3 regions of the Pararhizobium capsulatum DSM 1112 genome follow, and region 3 is predicted to be linked to each of the others. Evidence: predicted binding sites of a transcription regulator. Region 3 holds the regulator's gene; each other region holds the start of a gene.
The links. The regulator LexA, encoded in region 3, represses DNA repair genes until DNA is damaged. The targets are predictions, from matches to a motif close to TGTTCNNNNTGTGTTCNG.
Positions count from the first base shown of each region.

Region 1: a site for LexA is predicted at 4,193-4,210, ahead of QO002_RS04360 (DNA recombination protein RmuC). Genes of this name have one in related genera too.
Region 2: a site for LexA is predicted at 4,031-4,048, ahead of QO002_RS09570 (ribonuclease T2 family protein). Genes of this name have one in related genera too.

Region 1 covers NZ_JAUSVF010000001.1:926,809-933,344, reverse strand. Annotated here, with positions in the region: gene dapE (succinyl-diaminopimelate desuccinylase) at 18-1,211, shown strand; gene QO002_RS04380 (hypothetical protein) at 1,198-1,794, shown strand; gene truA (tRNA pseudouridine(38-40) synthase TruA) at 1,804-2,547, opposite strand; gene fmt (methionyl-tRNA formyltransferase) at 2,547-3,482, opposite strand; gene def (peptide deformylase) at 3,576-4,100, opposite strand; gene QO002_RS04360 (DNA recombination protein RmuC) at 4,243-5,436, shown strand; gene QO002_RS04355 (ribokinase) at 5,520-6,419, shown strand.
Region 2 covers NZ_JAUSVF010000001.1:1,990,315-1,996,850, reverse strand. Annotated here, with positions in the region: gene QO002_RS09590 (YcbK family protein) at 1-208, shown strand, start outside; gene QO002_RS09585 (NUDIX domain-containing protein) at 291-893, opposite strand; gene QO002_RS09580 (molybdopterin-containing oxidoreductase family protein) at 890-3,028, opposite strand; gene QO002_RS09575 (23S rRNA (adenine(2030)-N(6))-methyltransferase RlmJ) at 3,097-3,960, shown strand; gene QO002_RS09570 (ribonuclease T2 family protein) at 4,064-4,804, shown strand; gene QO002_RS09565 (glutathione S-transferase) at 4,858-5,448, shown strand; partial or broken gene QO002_RS09560 (DUF1801 domain-containing protein) at 5,497-5,939, shown strand; partial or broken gene QO002_RS09555 (DUF1801 domain-containing protein) at 5,988-6,424, shown strand.
Region 3 covers NZ_JAUSVF010000001.1:2,635,828-2,642,363, forward strand. Annotated here, with positions in the region: gene QO002_RS12865 (M23 family metallopeptidase) at 1-970, shown strand, start outside; gene QO002_RS12870 (DEAD/DEAH box helicase) at 1,200-2,726, shown strand; gene QO002_RS12875 (hypothetical protein) at 2,857-2,991, opposite strand; gene QO002_RS12880 (hypothetical protein) at 3,200-3,418, shown strand; gene lexA (transcriptional repressor LexA) at 3,562-4,266, shown strand; tRNA gene QO002_RS12890 (tRNA-Cys) at 4,391-4,464, shown strand; gene QO002_RS12895 (hypothetical protein) at 4,794-5,054, shown strand; gene QO002_RS12900 (flavin reductase) at 5,228-5,755, opposite strand; gene QO002_RS12905 (ABC transporter substrate-binding protein) at 5,895-6,536, shown strand, end outside.

The DNA of each region.
Region 1 (6,536 bases), 1.7 Mb from region 3:
AACAACAGGCTTCAGCAATGTCCTCCACTGACCCTATCGCCAATCTCGCCACGCTCATCCGCTGCCCGTCCGTTACGCCTGCGGAAGGCGGCGCGCTTTCTGCGCTGGATGCTATGCTCGCTCCGCTCGGTTTCAAGATCGATCGGGTGATGGCGAAGGATGAGAACACCCCGGATATTGAAAACCTCTACGCGCGTCTCGGCAATGATGGTCCTCATCTTCTGTTTGCCGGTCATACCGATGTCGTGCCGGTTGGCAACGAGGCTGACTGGTCACGTCCGCCCTTTGCCGCAGATATCGCCGACGGCGAAATGTATGGCCGCGGCGCGGTCGATATGAAGGGTGGGATCGCCTGCTTTGTTGCTGCCGTCGCGCGCCACATCGAAAAGAACGGTGCACCGAAGGGTTCCATCTCCTTCCTGATTACCGGCGACGAGGAAGGGCCGGCGATCAACGGCACGACAAAGCTGCTGGAATGGGCCGCTGACAAGGGCGAGCGCTGGGATGCCTGCCTTGTGGGCGAGCCGACCAACCCGGATCAACTGGGCGACATGATCAAGATCGGTCGCCGCGGCTCTCTCTCGGGCAAGATCACCGTTCATGGCGTACAGGGGCATGCCGCCTATCCGCATCTGGCCGACAATCCGGTGCGCGGCGTGCTGGCCCTCACCAGCGCTCTGATGCACCCGCCCTTCGATGCCGGCACCGACAATTTCCAGCCGTCCAATCTCGAAGTCACGACGATCGACGTCGCCAATAGCGCGGTCAACGTCATTCCCGCCCGTGCGACGGCAAGCTTCAACATCCGCTTCAACGACACGTGGAGCGTGGAAAGCCTGCAGTCTGAAATCCTGGCACGGCTCGACCGCGCCGCACAGGAAAGCCCGCTGCGCGCCGGCCGGGAGCCGGTAAAATACGATATCGTCTGGAGCGAACGGCCGAGCCATGTGTTTCTCACCCACAACGAGGCGCTGATTTCATCGCTGTCAGATGCCGTTGAGGCCGTCGTCGGGCGCCGGCCAAAACTCTCCACCACCGGCGGCACCTCCGACGCCCGCTTCATCAAGGATCATTGCCCGGTCGTCGAGTTCGGGCCTGTCGGTCAAACCATGCATATGGTGGATGAGCGCGTCTCCGTCTCCGATCTGGAAACGCTGACACAGATCTACGAAACCTTTATCGACCGCTGGTTTGGCAATGCCGCAGCTTGAGGAGATCGGCACCTATCTGAAGGGTATCTGGCTGCTGCTCAGCGGCGACAAACGCGGCTTCGACTATCTCGATCTCTCGGCCATCGGCGTCTGGCGCTCCTTTGCATCCATCCTGTGGTGCCTTCCTGCAATGGCGGTAAGCTGGGGAGCGTGGCGGCTCTATTATCTGGCGAACATGCCGCAAGGGACACCTGCGGGGCTGACGTTCATTCTGAAGCTCTTCCTGATCGATCTTTCCGCCTGGGTCCTGCCACTGGCCCTGATCGCGGTGCTTGCCAGGCCGCTCGCCTATAGCGAGATCTTGGCTGATGTGATCGTGACTTCGAACTGGATTTCGTTGCCTATCTTTTACGCCATGGCCGTTCCCGCCGCGATCCGTCTGGTCATTCCCGGCAGTGAAGGGCTGACAGCCTTGCTGTCCTTGGTGACGCTGGTCGTTTCCTTTGCCGCAGTCTTCCGGCTGATAAAGACGATCGCCAGCCCGCATGCGCTGCTGGCATTCGCTCTGACAACACTTTCCATCCTGCCATCGCTGATTATCGGTGAACTGATGCAGCGAGCGCTTGGCCTGTTTCCGGGCTGAGCCTGACGGTTAGTAATCCACCTGCATGAAATAGAGCCCGTCCGGCGGCGCCACCGGGCCGCAGGCCTTGCGGTCTTTCGCTTCAAGAGCCGTACGCACATCCTCAGGCGTCCACTTGCCCTCCCCGGCCAGTTTCAAGGTGCCGGCAAAAGAGCGGATCTGGTTGTGAAGGAAGCTTTGCGCGGTCGCCCTGATCTCGATGATCTCGCCGTCGCGCGTAACATCCAGCCGATCGATTGTGCGCACCGGACTGTTGGCCTGGCAATGGGCCGACCGGAATGTCGTGAAGTCATGCTTTCCGACCAGCATCTGGGCGGCTTCGTGCATTGCCTCGTGATCAAGCGGCTTCACCACCCACCAGGCACGCCGGGCCTCAAGCGCCAATGGCGCGCGTCGGCAGATGATCCGGTAGAGATAATGCCGCCGTAAAGCAGAGAAGCGCGCGTCGAATTCGGGTGATACTTCCGCCGCGTCGAGGATCGACACCTGTTCGCCATTCTGGCCGAGATGGGCATTGAGCGCGTTGCGCAGCGTCTCGCCCTTCCAGCCGCGCTGCAAATCCACATTTGCGACCTGTCCACGGGCGTGGACGCCTGAATCGGTGCGCCCGGCGCCACGGATGGATACGGTCTCACCGGTCAGGCCGAGGATCGCCTTTTCAATGGCGCCCTGTATCGACGGACCGTTGTCCTGCCGCTGCCAGCCGACATAGGCCGAACCGTCATATTCGATGAGCAGACGAAAACGGGGCATCAGGCAAGCCTTGTGCCGGCAGCGATCGGCGTACCACGCCGGAACTCTTCCGCCCCAAGCACCTTGCCACCCGCCTTCTGCAGCCGGGTGAGCCTGACCGATCCCTCGCCGCAGGCAATCGTCAGGTCGTCGAAAAGCACGGTTCCCGCCACGCCACCTGCCGTCTCGACAACCGAGGACAGCACCTTGATCCGCTCTGCCTTGCCGCCGATATCGGCCTCGAACCATGCGCCGGGAAAGGGGGAAAGCCCGCGAATATGGTTGTGCACCTCCTGAGCCGGCCTGGAAAAATCGATGCGGGTCTCCGCCTTCGATATCTTGGCCGCATACAGCGCACCTTCGTCCGGCTGCGGCGTCAGCGGCAGATCGCCGGCTTCCAGCTTGTCCATCGCGTCACGCATCAGGCTCGCCCCGGCCAGCATCAGCTTGTCGTGAAGTTCACCGGCCGTCATCTCCGGCCCGATAGCCACTGCCTTGGTCATCGCGACCGGTCCGGTATCGAGGCCGACATCTATCTTCATGACCATCATGCCGGTCTCATGATCGCCCGCCATGATCGCCCGCTGGATCGGCGCTGCACCGCGCCAGCGCGGCAAAAGCGAGGCGTGGCCGTTGTAGCAACCGAGCCGTGTTCCGTTCAGGATCGCTTCGGGCAGCAGAAGACCATAGGCGACGACGACGGCAACATCGGCGTCAAGAGCGCGAAACTCCTCGCGATCAGCTTCATTCTTGAAATTGAGTGGCGTTCGCACCGGAATGCCGAGCAGTTCAGCGGCCTGATGCACCGGTGACTTCTGAAGATCGAGACCACGACGGCCACCCGGCCGCGGCGGCTGGGTGTAGACCGAAACAATCCTGTGGCCGGCTTGGGCCAGCACCGAAAGCGTCGGCACTGAAAATTCAGGTGTTCCCATGAAGACGATACGAAGCGACACGGCATAGTTCCTTGTGAAGGAAGAAACCCGTCAAGGGTCTTGAACCGCCGCCTCGGCGGCGCAGGATTGGCCCGCCGATAGTGTCCGGCGCGCTCAGATCGCCTTGGCGCCGCGGACCTTGGCTGCCTTGGTGAACTTGCGGATCACCATCTCACGTTTCAGCTTGGAGATATAATCGATGAACAGCAGGCCGTTCAGATGATCGATCTCATGCTGCAGGCAGGTGGCAAGCAGGCCGTCGGCTTCGACGGTGTGGGCCTTTCCATCGCGATCGAGAAAATTGACCGTGATTTCCGCCGGGCGCTCGACTTCCGCGTAGTAGTCCGGGATCGACAGGCAGCCCTCTTCGTAGACCGAGCGCTCCTCGGCTGAGCGGACAATCTCGGGATTGATGAACACCAATGGCTGCTTCTCTTCACCATCCTTGGAAACATCGATCACCAGTATGCGTCTGGGAACGCCGATCTGAATGGCGGCAAGGCCGATGCCCGGCGCATCATACATCGTGTCCAGCATGTCATCTGCCAGGCGGCGAATGTCATCATTGACGGTTTCGACGGGCTTGGAAAGCTCGCGAAGAACCGGATCGGGAAGAATAATGAGCGGCTTAATGGTCATTGGCTCCCATAACCGATCTTGAAGACGGATGGAATTCTCCCTGCGAAGAATTTTTGGCCATCAACGCACTGCGAATGCTGGACTGGCGGCAATGTTCTTGTTTTGATCTGGAAACAATCGAAAAACCTGCTAGTTTTGCGCCATGAATTCGATCTTCAGCACCGACAATCCAGTTTTCATCCTCGGCACCTATCCGATCGGGCCTGATCTCCTGCTTGCCGCGGGGGCGATCCTGCTGGCAGGGCTCGTCCTCAGCATCGTTTTCAGCGCGCGCCGCGAACGGCGGCGGGCGCGCGAAGCGGACGAGCGAATGGCGACACTCGTCGCGGCACAAACGGAAATGCAAGGCCGGATCGCGGCGATGACCGAGGTTTTCGGCACCCGGCAATCCGAACTCAACCAATCGATCAACCAGCGCATCGATGGCATGACCCATCGTCTCGGCGTGTCGATCACCGAGCAGACGAAGGCGACCCACGAAAATCTGCGCCGGCTGCAGGAGCGACTGGCCGTGATCGACACGGCGCAGAACAATATCCAGTCGCTGGCCAAGGACATGGCCGGGCTGCAGCATATCCTCTCCAACAAGCAGACGCGCGGCGCCTTTGGCCAGTCTCGCATGGAGACCATCATCGCCGACGGCCTGCCAATGGGCGCCTATACCTTCCAGCCGACGCTTTCGAACAGTTCGCGACCGGATTGCACCATCCGCATGCCGAACGGTCAGCCCGTGCTTGTGGTCGATGCCAAGTTTCCGCTGGAAAGCTGGAATGCCATCCGCAACGCCGGGAGCGACACTGAGGCGGCGCGGCAGGCCGGCCTGCAGTTTCGCCGAGACATGGAGGTGCATGTCCGCGATATCGCCGGCAAGTATCTGATCGCAGGAGAAACGCAGGAAACGGCCTTTCTCTTCGTGCCTTCCGAATCGATCTTTGCCGAAATCCACGAGCATTTCGAGGCCATCGTGCAGAAGGCGCACCGCGCCCGCATCGTCATCGTTTCGCCCTCGCTTCTGCTGCTGTCGATCCAGGTGATCCAGTCGATCCTGCGCGATGCCCGGATGCGTGAGCAGGCCCATCTGATCCAGGGTGAAGTCATCAGGCTGATGGAGGATCTCGGTCGCCTGGACGAACGCATTCGCAAGTTGCATGGTCACTTCACCTCGGCGCAGAAGGACGTGGACGACATTCTTGTCTCCTCCGACAAGTTGAAGCGCCGCGGCGCCCGTATCGAAGCCCTGGAACTCGACAGCAAACCTGCGTCCTCCGCCCCCGAGTCGCGAACGGCGGAAAATCGTTTCGGCCAGTTGAAGCTGAAGGTGGTTGACGAGGACTGATGCTCTCGGGCAGTGTCCGGCCAAAATCACTGAGCGAAAACGGTGCCTGATGGTGCCGTATCAACACGGCCGGGGAGGCTTTCATGATCACTGTGTTCGGTTCCATCAACATGGACCTGATTGCCACCACCCCGCGCCTGCCGAAACCCGGCGAGACCGTGGCCGGCACCAGCTTTTCTACTGCGGCCGGTGGCAAGGGTGCCAATCAGGCTCTCGCTGCCACGCGTGCCGGCGCCAAGGTGCGCATGGCCGGCGCCGTCGGCTCAGACGCTTTCGCGGCAGATGCGCTGGTGCTGATGAAGGAAGCCGGAACCGACCTTTCGGCGACCAGGACCGTGGATGAGGCCACCGGCACCGCCCATATTCTCGTCGGCGGAGATGGTGAAAACGTCATCGTCGTCGTGGCCGGCGCCAACGGCAAGGTCAGCGACGAAGATGGCCGTGCCGCCGTCGCAGCGATGTCCGCCAACGACACGCTGGTCCTGCAGCTCGAAGTCCCCCCATCCGCGATCGAGACGGCACTCATCGCTGCCCGTCAAGCCGGTATCCGGTCCCTGATCAACATCGCGCCTCTGACGGCTGATGCGGCGCGTCTCGGACGAATGGCCGATATCGTTATTGCCAACGAAACCGAATTCGAACTGCTTGCGGAAAAGAGCGGCCTGTCTGCTGACGAACGCATTGAGGAAATGCGAAGGCTGCAGGGTGAAACCGGGCAGACCATTATCGTCACGCTCGGTGCCGAGGGTGTCGTCGCCCTCAGGGATGGCACGCTTTACCGTGCCGATGGCCTGAAAATCGAACCGGTGGATACCGTGGGTGCAGGCGACACCTTCTGCGGTTATCTGGCAGCCGGTCTTGATGCCGGTCTGGCGTTCGAGACGGCCCTGCGCCGCGCAGCTGTTGCCGGGTCTCTTGCCTGTCTGAAGCCCGGCGCCCAACCGGCGATCCCCCTTGCCAAGGACGTGGATGCCCGCGTCTGAGACGGTAAACAACCGCAAATAGCGATGCGCTTGCCTCGTTGTCCGCCATCGGGACAAAGAGTGTCGCAAAGCGGCAGAAAGGCCAAAACGCCTTTTAAACCAAACTTTTCGGTTTTT
Region 2 (6,536 bases), 650 kb from region 3:
CTGCCAGGCGGCGGATATCCGTGTACCAGGGGTTTCGGAGAGTTCCATCATCGCGGCCGCCTTGTCGGCGCCCGGCATCGGTGGCGTCGGCCGCTATTGCAACGGCATCATCCATGTCGATATCGGCCCCAGGCGAAACTGGACCTATTGCGGCAAGGGCAAGGGTGGCATCCTCAGCGCCCGACGACGCTCCGGACGGCGGACCTGAGCGTTTCGGCTTGATATCAACCGCCGGATTGAGGCAAATCCGAGGGATTACGGCAGGAAAACGGGAGCTCAGGGATGAGCGGTCACGCTTGTGCCCCAAGCTTCCCCTTGTTCAGCATCGCCCACTGCAGCAGCATGATGGCCTTGCCGTCGCAGATCTCGCCGGTTTCGATCATCGCCACCGCGTCGGCGAGCGGCACTTCCAGAACCTCGATATCCTCGTCCCCATGGGCCGCGCCACCGCCCTCCTCCGCACGCTCGGTCACGTCGATGACGGCGGCGAAGAAGTGGACGATTTCGGTGACGGCGCCGGGGGACATGAAGGACTGGAAGACCGGGTGGACGTCCTTCACCACATAGCCGGTTTCTTCCACCACCTCGCGGCGTATGGCTTCGGTCGGGTTGTCGCCGTCGAGCAGGCCGGCGGGGGTTTCGAGGAGCCAACCGGAATGGCCATTGAGATGCGCGGGCATGCGGAACTGACGCACCAGGATGACGCTGTCACGCCTGGGGTCGTAGAGCAGGATGGTCGCACCGTTGCCGCGGTCGTAGACCTCGCGCTTCAGCGTCTTGGTCTTGCCGTTCGAGCCGGTGTAATTGAAGGTGATGTTGCGCAGGTGGTACCAGTTTTTCGAGAGCGTCTCGTCCTTGAGAATTTCGATCCTTGCATCCTTGAATTTCGTCATGCGGGGTCCTTGCGCAGCCAGATCTTGTTGTCGTGGAAGGCAGCGCCGCCATAGGGCGCAACGGCATCGCCACCTGTCAGAACATTGATGCCCTCGCCATCGAGATGGGCGTCGTTGGGCCACAGGCCCTCGGCGATCACCACACCCCGCCGTGCGCCGCCGCCGAGTTTCGCGTGCAGGCGGATCTCGCCTCGGACATTGCCGATCCTGACAATATCGCCTTCCGCGATTCCGAGTACCGCTGCGTCGTCCGGATGGATCATCGCCTCGGGGCGAACCTCCTTCTGAACCGAAGACGGGGTTTCAGCGAAGGTAGAGTTAAGGAAGGACCGCGCCGGCGAGGTTGCGAGACGGAAGGGATGTTCTGCATCCGCCACTTCGATCAGGTCGACATGATCGGGGAATTCCGGCAAGTCCTGATGCGGGCCGAAGGCACCGAGCGCTTTGGGCGGGCGGTTCGGGGCTGGAGTGCCGGTCCAGTCGGCCTTGAAGCGGAATTTTCCGTCCGGGTGGCCAAAGCCATTGATGAAATGGGCGGTGTCGAAATCCGGCTGGATATCCAGCCATTTTTCCCGCTTCAACTCATCGAAACCGATGCCGTAATTGACGAGGGTATGGTCGATGTGCTGGCGCTCGGTCAGTCCGAAGCCGGGGCGATCGGCGACACCGAGGCGTTTGGCCAGTTCCTCGATGACGAAAAGGTTGGCGCGCACCGTCGAGGGCGGCTCGACGACCTTGGGACCGAGCAGGATGTGCTGGTGGCCGCCGCCGCGATAGAGATCGTCATGTTCAAGGAACATGGTGGCCGGCAGGACGATATCGGCGACCTTGGCCGTGTCGGTCATGAACTGCTCATGCACGGCGACGAAGAGATCGTCGCGCAGGAAACCCTTGGTCACGAGGCGCTGTTCGGGCGCGACGTTGACGGGGTTGGTGTTCTGGATCAGCAGAGCGGTCACGGGGCCGCGATGGCGCAGCGCCTCGGCATAGCCGGTCAGCACCCGGCCGATCTGCGACTGGTCGAGCATGCGGATATCCGGGTCGACCATGGCGGTGCCCATCAGTTCGCGCTTGTCGAAGCGGAAGACGTCGTTATTGGTGTGGAAGGCGCCGCCACCCTCATATTGCCAGGAGCCGAGCACGGTCGGCACCGAGGCTGCCGCATGGATGGCGACCGCGCCGTTGCGCTGGCGGGTGAAGCCGTAGCCGAGGCGGAAATAGGTTTTTGGCGTGGTGCCGACGAGTTTGGCGAAGGCCTCGATTTCCTCGACGGAAAGGCCGGTGATCGCCGAGGCCCATTCGGGGGTGCGGGTCGCGAGGTGGGCTTCGAGGCCGGCGGGGTCGTCGGCGTAGCGGGCGAGATAGGCGCGGTCGGCATAACCGTCGCGGAAGGCGACGTGCATGACGGCGCAGGCGAGCGCGGCATCGGTGCCGGGCTTCAGGACGAGGCCCATGTCGGCCTGCTTGACCGTCGGATTGTCGTAGATATCGATGACGACGATCCTGGCGCCGCGTTCCTTGCGGGCCTTGACCGCATGGGTCATGACATTGACCTGGGTCGCGACGGCATTGGTGCCCCAGATGACGACGCAATCCGATTTCGCCATCTCGCGCGGATCGGGACCACGCAGCGAGCCTGTCGCCATGGCAAGGCCGGTCCAGGCCATGTTGGTGCAGATCGAGCCGAAAAAGCCGGAGTAGCGCTTGGCGTGGCGCAGGCGCTCGATTGAGTCGCGCTGGACCTGCCCCATCGTGCCGGCATAGAAATAGGGCCAGACTGCTTCCGAGCCGTGGATCTGCTCGGCCTTGACGAAGGCATTGGCGATCTCGTCGAGAGCGGCTTCCCAGGAGACCTCCTGCCACCGACCTTCGCCCTTGGCACCGAGACGGCGCTGCGGCACCATCAGACGACCGGGGTGATAGAGGCGCTCGGAATAGCGGGCCACCTTGGCGCAGATGACGCCCGCGGTATAGGTATTGCTGGCTGCACCGCGCACGCGGCCGATGCGGCCCTCAGTCGTCAGATCGACTTCGAGCGCGCAGGCCGACGGACAGTCATGGGGACAGACCGTGTGGCCGATGGACTTTTCTGCTTTGATGGGGGTCGCAAGGTTCATCGCTTTTCTATAGGACACGAAAAAGGGCTCTCAAAGGGCCAATCCGCATCCATGCCAACAATTCATGAGAGCGATCAGCTGAGCAAATGAACTACCGGCACATCTACCACGCAGGAAACTTTGCCGACGTGCTGAAGCACGCCGTGCTTGCGCGTCTCGTCACCTATCTGAAGCAGAAGGACAAGGCGTTCCGCGTGCTGGATACGCATGCGGGCATCGGCCTTTATGACCTGTCCAGCGAAGAGGCGCAGAAGACCGGCGAATGGGTGGATGGCATCGGGCGACTGCTCGAAAAGCCCCTGCCGCGCGATGTCGCGGATATTCTGGCGCCTTATCTCGAGGCGGTGCGCGACCTCAATCCCGATGGCAGCGTCAAGCTTTATCCCGGTTCGCCAAAGCTGACGCGGATGCTGATGCGACCGCAGGACCGGCTTTCGGCGATGGAGCTGCATCCCGACGATTATGAGACCCTGCACCGGCTGTTCGATGGCGATTTCCAGAGCCGGATCACCGAGCTCGACGGCTGGCTGGCGCTTGGCGCGCATGTGCCGCCGAAGGAAAAGCGCGGGCTGGTGCTAGTCGATCCGCCCTTCGAGATAGCCGGCGAATATGATCGACTGGCGGATGGGTTGGCCAAGGCCTACAAGCGTTTTTCGGGCGGCGTGTTCTGCCTCTGGTATCCGCTGAAACAAGGCGCGCCGATCCGCGCCTTTCATGAGAGTTTGCAGGCGCTGAATATTCCTAAGATGCTGTGTGCCGAGCTTTCGGTGCGCAGCGAGCGCGACACGACGGGGCTTTCCGGCTCGGGGCTGATCGTCGTCAATCCGCCGTTTACGCTGAAGGGCGAGCTCGATGTGCTGCTGCCGTTCCTGAAGGGGCGACTGGCACAGGACAAGCATGGTTCGGCCCGCAGCTTCTGGCTGCGCGGCGAGATGATCGAGGAGGAGTGAGGGTGGCGGCGCGGCGCGCTTCCTTTTCTCCCTGGTGGAGCCTGGAGGATCAGGCCTTGCGGGTGGGCAGTGGAACGAGTGCCGAACTTCCGGAGTGCCCTCAATGAGATCACCCGCCAAAACCCTCGCGGCAGCCGTGATGGCGCTTGCGCTTACCGGATGCGGCGAGAGCGGGGAAGACGGTGCCAAGAATGGCCAGACGGCCAAGGTACCGACGCCAATCGCCTCTACCAGCACAGCAAAGAAGCCCGAAAAAACAACCGCCGCCGTGCCAGTCGGAACCGGTTTCGATTTCTACGTGCTCTCCCTGTCGTGGTCGCCGAGCTGGTGCGGTGAAAACGACCCGCAGGGCAAGACCAGGCAGTGTGACACGGCGCGCAGTCATGGGCTGATCGTGCACGGGCTCTGGCCGCAGAACGACAGCGGTTATGAATTCTGCCGCAGCCGCGATTCTGACCGGGTACCGGAGACGCTGGGGCGACAGTTTCTCGATATTATACCGTCCATGGGTTTGATCGGCCACGAATGGCGCAAGCACGGCACCTGCTCAGGCTTAAGCCAAAGGGACTATTTCGCCGTCATGCGCGCGGCCTGGAACAAGTTGAAATTGCCGCCGGCGCTGAAGAGCGGCGCAACCGCCAGCCGGTCCAGCCCGACGGAGATCGAGGCGAGCTTGGTTTCTGCCAATCCCGGAATGACTGCTGGTGGCGTTGCCGTGACCTGCCAGTCCGGGCAGCTGGAGGAAATCCGCATCTGCCTGGACCACAATCTCGGTTTTCGTTCATGCCCTGAGATCGATCGCGGCGGCTGCCGCGCGCGATCGCTGACACTGCCTGCCCTTTAGGACCCCGCCCTTTAGGACAAGTCCTCCATCGATCGCAAAAGAAAGTCATCGCGATGAAAATTCTCTATTCGCCGGCCTCTCCCTATTCGAACAAGGTGCGCATGGCCGCCCATTATGCCGGTATTGCCGCCGAAAGCGTGTTGACGGACACCAACGCCAGCCCGCCGGAGTTGATCGCCAACAATCCGCTCGGCAAAATTCCGACGCTGATCACCGACGATGACAAGGCGATCTATGACAGCCGGGCGATCATGCACTTCATCGACCGGGAGACGAAGGGCAAGCTCTATCCCCGCAACGCCGAAAAGCGTACCGACGTCGAAATCCTCGAAGCGCTGTGCGACGGTATCTGCGACAGTCTGCTTGCCATCGTCTACGAAAAGCGCATCCATCCGCCGGAAAAGATCCACCAGCCCTGGATCGACAAGCAGTGGGAAAAGGTCGTCCGCGGCCTCGACTATCTCGAAGACAACCTGCCGAAGACGGCGGCGAAGCTGCATGGCGGTCACTTCGCGCTTGCCGCGATGCTGCGCTATATAGAACTGCGTTTTACCGGCGAATGGCAGCGCGGCCGCCCCAGATTGAAGAACTGGCCGAAGAAATTCGAAAAGCAGTTTCCGGACTACGGCAAGTTCAAGGCCTGAAGCAAAGCGGAGTGTGCCAGACGTTTTTTCAGAGGTGGAGGGAGCCGAATGGCGCGGAAATCGACCGGCAAGGCATCAAGTGGGACAGGCGGACCCGTTCTGCTGTCCGGTGGCAATCCCCAGATCGCCAAGGGCGAAGGCGACGGGCCGGTGCAGGCCTATATCGCCGCCATGCCGGGCTGGAAGAGCGATGTTGACGGCGGCTTGACGCCTTGATTGGCAACGCAGTACCGGGGGTGCACAAGGCGGTGAAGTGGAACTCGCCGCTCTATGGCATCAAGGACGACGGCTGGTTCCTCAGCCTTCATTGCTTCAACACATATATCAAGGTGGCCTTCTTTCGCGGCACGTCGCTCGATCCCGTTCCGCCTGTCGATTCCAAAAACCAGGAAACGGGCTACGTCCATATCCGTGAAGCCGACACTCTGGACGAAGCGTTGACCACATCCCGGGTGAAACAGGCAAGCCGATTGTCCGGCGAGCGGATGTAGCCGAAGCACGACCAAAACACGCAGCGGAGCCAAGAGGAGGCCGGAGGAATGGTGGCGAAGGAGGGGGACAGGACAGCGCAGGAAGGCTCCGCTTCGGAGTTGATTGACCAGAAGATTGCCGAACTGGGCGGTTGGCGCGGCGATACGCTGGCCAGAATCCGCAGCATCATCCGCGAGCTGACCCGAATGTGGTGGAAGAAGTGAAATGGCGTGGCGTACCCGTCTGGTCGCATGACGGGATCATCTGTACCGGGGAGACCTACAAGAGCGTGGTCAAAATGACCTTCGCCAAGGGCGCGGCGCTGGAGGACCCGTCAGGCCTGTTCAATTCCAGCCTCGAGGGCAACGTGCGTCGCGCCATCGATGTGCGTGAGGGAGAAGCCATTGACGCAGAAGCGCTGAAGGCCCTTGTCCGTGCAGCCATCGCGCTGAACACGTCGAAACCGGCCAAGCGCAGCGCGGCGAAAAAACCGAAGGCTGACTGAGCCCCGCCCTGAAGGCAGTTGGTCAGCTTACAGCGCCGTGCGTCATATATGACGCGCTAAGGTTCGCTGTAAGCTTATACCTGCTGCATAATTTTATCCTTAAACCGATTCC
Region 3 (6,536 bases):
CCGCCATGGAAAACTCGGCTCGCTTCTCGATCGCGCCGAAAATGCCGGCGTCTCGACGGAGAAAGGCGAAGCCATCACGCCTACAGCCAATGCCTATGAAAAACGTGCGGATGCAGCCGGTTCTCGCGGCCTGCGGGCCATCGAACGGCTCATGGGCATCAGCAAGTCCGATTCGCTCCCCCCGATACAGGCCGCTCTCGGCTATGCACCCGCGACTGAAAACGAACCGACTTCGGACCGCGCTGACCGGCTGTTTTCCCGCGTGACCCTTTCGCTCAAGGATATTGAGCATGCGCAGCGCTCCCGGCTCCAGACCCTGACCGAGCAGACGGCCGACACCGCCGACGAGATCGCAGCGATCGTTGGGCGCACCGGCGTGCACATCGATGACAAGCCGCTGGAGGAGGCAGCGGACACGGCTCCGGCAGAAGAGGGCTCTGCCATTGGCGGTCCGTTCGTCGAACCAGAGTCCTCAGAGGATTTCAACGCATCGCTTGTTGCCCTGGACGGCGCCCTGGGGCGGCTTGAGCAGATGCGAAGCCAGGTCAAGAAATTACCCTTCTCTAACCCCTCTCCGGCAAGCGATATCACCAGCCGCTTCGGCAACCGCGTCGATCCTTTTCTGGGCAGGCTGGCGCTCCATGCCGGCATTGATTTCCGGGCATCCCTCGGCACACGGATTGTGGCGACAGCGCCCGGTACCGTGATCACGGCAGGACATAGTGGCGGCTATGGAAACATGGTCGAGATTGACCACGGCAATGGCGTGACGACACGCTTTGCCCACTTGTCAAGTTCGCTGGTCAACGTTGGCGATCATGTCGAAGCCGGACAAGTCATTGCCAAAACCGGCAACACCGGGCGCTCCACCGGCCCTCATTTGCATTACGAGGTTCGTCTCAATGGCGAGGCCGTCGATCCCATGCGTTTTCTGACCGCCGGCATGAAGATCGAAAAGCTCGTAAACTGAGGCCGGCCTTAAAGCATATGCCTTTGAAACAGGCATAAAAAACCGATTATTACCGTCTTCTCTAAAAGGCATCCGGAATTTACTTCTTTTTATTGACTGATCAATCGATCAAACGCCCGGTTTTCTTGACTTTGTGCCGCTTTGAGCCTAAGAGCCCCCACAACGCGCCCCGTGGGTGAGCGCGATGTCACCAGTGTTCTCCCGAACCGGAACGGAAACAGATTTCCAATTGACCACGTTTTCTGATCTTGGCCTGAGCCAAAAAGTACTCTCCGCAGTAACTGATGCGGGCTACACCATTCCGACGCCAATCCAGGCAGGGGCCATTCCGCCAGCCCTCCAGCGTCGCGACATTCTCGGCATCGCTCAAACCGGCACAGGCAAGACCGCTTCCTTCGTGCTACCGATGCTGACGCTCCTGGAAAAGGGACGCGCACGGGCTCGCATGCCACGCACGCTGATTCTCGAGCCGACGCGCGAACTCGCTGCGCAGGTTGCCGAAAACTTCGAAAAATACGGCAAGAACCACAAGCTCAATATTGCGCTGCTCATCGGTGGCGTGTCCTTCGACGAGCAGGATCGCAAACTGGAGCGCGGCGCCGACGTGCTGATCTGCACCCCCGGCCGCCTGCTTGATCACTGCGAGCGCGGCAAACTCCTGATGACCGGCGTTGAAATCCTGGTCATCGACGAAGCCGACCGCATGCTGGATATGGGATTCATTCCCGATATCGAGCGCATCGCCAAGCTTATTCCGTTCACCCGCCAGACGCTGTTCTTCTCTGCCACCATGCCTCCGGAAATCCAGAAGCTGGCCGACCGGTTCCTGCAGAACCCGGAACGGGTCGAAGTGGCGCCGCCCTCCTCCACCGCCAAGACCGTGACGCAGCGTTTCGTTGCGGCCCATGCGAAGGACTACGAGAAGCGCGCCGTTCTGCGCGACCTCATCGGTGCACAGCAGGAGCTGAAGAACGCGATCATCTTCTGCAATCGCAAGGTTGATGTCGCCGATCTCTTCCGCTCTCTCGAACGTCACGGCTTTTCGGTCGGCGCGTTGCATGGCGACATGGATCAGCGCTCGCGCACCACGATGCTGGCAAACTTCAAGGATGGCGGCATCAAGCTGCTGGTCGCATCGGACGTTGCTGCTCGCGGCCTCGATATCCCCGATGTCAGCCACGTCTTCAATTTCGATGTGCCGATCCATGCGGAAGACTATGTGCACCGAATCGGTCGCACCGGTCGTGCCGGTCGCTCAGGCGCCGCCTTCACGCTGGTGACCAAGCGGGACACCAAGTTCACCGACGCCATCGAAAAGCTGATCGATCTGAAGATCGAATGGCTGAATGGCGACCTTTCGGCCCTTCCGGCGCCGATGGAAAGTTTCGACAACGGCAAGTCCGACCGCAGCAAATCGGATCGTGGTCGGGATCGTGATGGCAAGCGTGGCCGGCGGAACGACACCGATAGAGGCGCGTCCAGTCACAAATCGGACACCAAATCAGACGATATTGCGATCGCAAGCGAAGCAGTGACGACAACAAAGGCGGAACCCGTGAGAACAGAACGTAAGGCAGAAACCAAGCCGCAGAATAGCCAGCGCAATGGCAATCGGAATGCTTCTGCGCCGTATCCTGCCAATGATGACAACCGCGACCGTCGCAACCGCTACCGCCGCGACCATGACGATGGCCCGACGCCCGTTGGCTTTGGTGACGACATTCCGGCCTTCATGCTGATCGCGGGCAAGGCCTGATCCGTCAACGCTTGACGCTTTTTATTTGCAAGCCGCCTTCACTTTTCGTGCAGGCGGCTTGTTTCGTATCCGGCTACCGATCACCGGGTGACGGACGTCGCCGACCGAATGTATTTGGTCTTGAAGGGCGTTAACCGCCGACAATGACGAGCGCAGTGGTGAGCGGCGCAGACGCGGCGTGGGTCCACAGCTGGTAGCCAACCACGGTGCCCAGGATGGCTGACCAGATTGCAAAATCTCCGAAGCGAAAAAGGGGCTCTCTCATCGTCGTTCTCCCGAAGGGCTTTGTGACGTTCTTGATGGGAATATCGCCCCTATCGTTCACCGTTTAAAGATCGAAACCAGTGAACACTGCTTCCAGAATTGAACAATCAACTCGTTCGGGTAGAGTTGCAAAACGGTGACGCGTGTCGAAAATCGTGGTAGAATCCAATCATGAACCCGCGGCAATGCAGTTGTTACGGAGGATCGCTATGCATTACAGCCTTCAGTTCTTCACATGGACGCCAAAGCAGGGCGTTCATCAGGTCGGCTCTGCCGTGGAAGTGAACGCGATTAGCCCGAAGCTGGCAGCGACAACGCTTCTTGGCGTGCGCCTTGACGAAGCAGGTGCTGCTCGAAAGCTTGCTGTTCGCGTCTGGAGCGACAGCGACGACTGCAAGGCCGATTGCGCCTGCTACTATTATCATTGAGCGGCCAAACGGACAGCAGCGACAACGCCGCATTTTTTTCATGTGCCTTTCCGGAATTCACGTGGTTTTAAGCACTTGCGGAACACAAATGGAACATATAGTGTCTGTTCTTGATTTGTTTCGCAATTCCGGAGTGAAATGTCATGCTGACCCGCAAGCAACAGGAACTGCTGCTTTTCATTCATGAGCGCATGAAGGAATCCGGCGTGCCGCCGTCCTTCGACGAAATGAAGGATGCCCTGGATCTTGCGTCCAAATCGGGCATCCACCGTTTGATCACAGCCTTGGAAGAACGTGGGTTCATTCGCCGGCTTCCGAACAGGGCGCGTGCGCTCGAAGTGATCAAGCTGCCGGAGGCCTATTCGCCAAGTCTTCAGCCCAAGCGCGGCTTTTCTCCCAGCGTCATCCAGGGGAGCCGGGATGTAGCGCCGCCCCCCGCCAAAGCTCGCCCGCCGGAAACCAACTCCGTCAATGTGCCTGTGATGGGACGAATCGCGGCGGGTGTCCCGATCTCCGCTATCCAGAACAACACGCATGATATCTCCGTACCATTCGAAATGATCGGTGCCGGCGAGCATTACGCTCTGGAAGTGCGCGGCGATTCGATGATCGAAGCAGGTATCCTCGACGGCGATACCGTCATCATCCGCAACGCTAACACCGCCAGCCCCGGTGAGATCGTTGTGGCCCTCGTCGATGATGAAGAGGCGACGCTGAAGCGCTTTCGTCGCAAGGGTGCTTCTATCGCCCTGGAGGCCGCAAATCCGGCTTATGAAACGAGGATCTTCGGCCCGGACCGGGTGAAAATCCAGGGCAAGCTCGTCGGCCTCATTCGCAAGTATCATTGAGGCGCTCCGGCGTTCGCGCCTCAATCAAAGACGGGAAAAATCACAGCATTCGCGGATATTCCCCTTGCGATTTGTCTAGGATGATTCTAAACGCTCGCAACGGCCCGAGTGATCGGACCTGAGAGGCCTCGTGGCGGAGTGGTGACGCAGAGGACTGCAAATCCTTGTACCCCGGTTCAATTCCGGGCGAGGCCTCCAAATTTTTCCCGCCACGAAAACAAGTGCTTACGGCTGCATTTTTGCGGTTAAGTACTGGGTGGCTCAACATCAACATATTTTCGTTGCGAAAAACCTCTGCCGTCTGCGCTCCCAGTCGCGCTTGAGGCTTTGCATAGCCTGTAAATTTTGAAACTCGAGGATGCACCCTCCGCTTTTAACGTGCACTCCAAAACCAAGTCCGCACTCGTTCGAACTCTTTTCCTGCACGCCAGGCCCCTCCGCAACTTCTGTTGTTCATCGCCTGGGAGGAACCTTTGCCAGTCTGTCCCGTTGCCCTCTCAGTTCGACCGTGAGAAGGAGTTTGAGCGATGGCGACCCATTTGGATGAACGGGGCGACAGGGTTTCGAGCGTAGACGAAGATAGAACAGTCAAGGCGACCACAAACGAGGCGCGGCAGGGCGGACTGGGAAAACCTGTTTTTATCGTACTGATCTGCGGGTTGCTTTTGGCTATTGTCGCGTGGGCGGGTGCGGAACTGTTCGGTGAGAGCACCGATAATGACGCTTCAACCCGGACCCAGCAGACCACTCCGATGACACCCGCGGAAACTGGCGTCTCCAACAGCTAGGCCACGACTACCTCGCCGAGCAACGAAGCGCAGCAACCGGCACCTGTCGACAAGGATCCAACGCCGCAGACCGGCTCCGGTGATTAACGGCCCGTGAGGGCGTCAAACTAGACGGCGCGGCTTAGACCTATGGTATGCCCGTGTTTTAACGGGTGCTCAAATATCGCTGTCGCTTAAACCGAGCGGTAGCCTCTGTTGAGATAGACAAGTGCTTCCCTGGCCTCAGCAGTCTGCATCGCGACTACTTTGCCAAACAGCACCATATGCGTTGCGATGCGCTTGACGTCGATCACCTCGCAATCGAAGACAGCCATTGCACCGTTTAGCGAGGGCGCACCCGTCAAAAGCGTGCCCCAATCGCCGTGGTCGAACCGGTATTCAGGTTCGATGGGTTCGCGACCTGAAAATACGTTGGCCAACCCTATCTGATCGGCGCCCAGGACGTTGAGGGCAAAACAACCGCTAGTCAGAAAGATGTCATTTCGCACGTTGGCCTGGTTGAGGCACACAAGCAGGGTCGCAGGATCATCTGACACCGAGCAGGCGGCAGTAATCGTTACGCCGCGACGGGCCTCGCCCTCCGCTGTCGTCACGATATGGACATGGCCGGCAAGTTGGCTCATGGCGTCACGATAGGAAACGGGGTCGAGGGCAAGCGTCTGCAACACGAAACTCTCCGAACAATGTATGGCCTTACACATAGTCGTTGGCGGAAAATATGTAAGCGGCAAGTGCAGATCTGGACACAGCGCCGTGATCTTTTCCTTTGACCCCAAAGGCCACATCTTTAAAACAGCAGCTATCAACGGAACACGCCGAAAATTTGGGATGGAACTGCGAATGCGTCGACTGACAGCAAGTCTTGCCATGGCTGCGATTATAATTGCATCGCCGGCTGCAGCGGCCGGTCTCAAGATCGCGGTTGTCGCTCCGGCCGAAGGTCCCTTCGCGCTGCTCAGCAAGCAGATCACCGATGGTGCAAGCTTCAAAGCCAAGGATCGTGGCACCGAAATCATACCCATTGCCGAGACGTGCGAGGCTTCGGGCAGCGCGGACCTTGCCAAGGCAATTGTCGATAGCGGCGCCGAAGCTGCGATCGGTTTTCTCTGCACGGAAAGCCTCGAGGCCGCCATGCCCGTTCTCGCCCCTGCCAATATTCCAGCCATCACGCTCAGTGTCCGCTCCGATATCCTGATGGGCGACGCGATCAAGAACAATTGGCCCTTCTTCCGTCTTGTTCCGAATGCCGGCGCGGAATCGACAAAGATCACGGAAGCAATTCTTGCGCGCTGGAAGAACGAACCACTGGCGCTGATTGATGATGGCACGATCCATGGGCGTGAACTTGTTGAGAGCATCAAGGGCGCCCTCGCCGAGATCGGCCTGACGCCGCTCTTTGCCGATACCTACCGCCCTGCCCAGGAACAGCAGGTCGCCCTCGTGCGCAGGCTGGTCAAAAGCGGCGCTACCCATGTTTTCGTG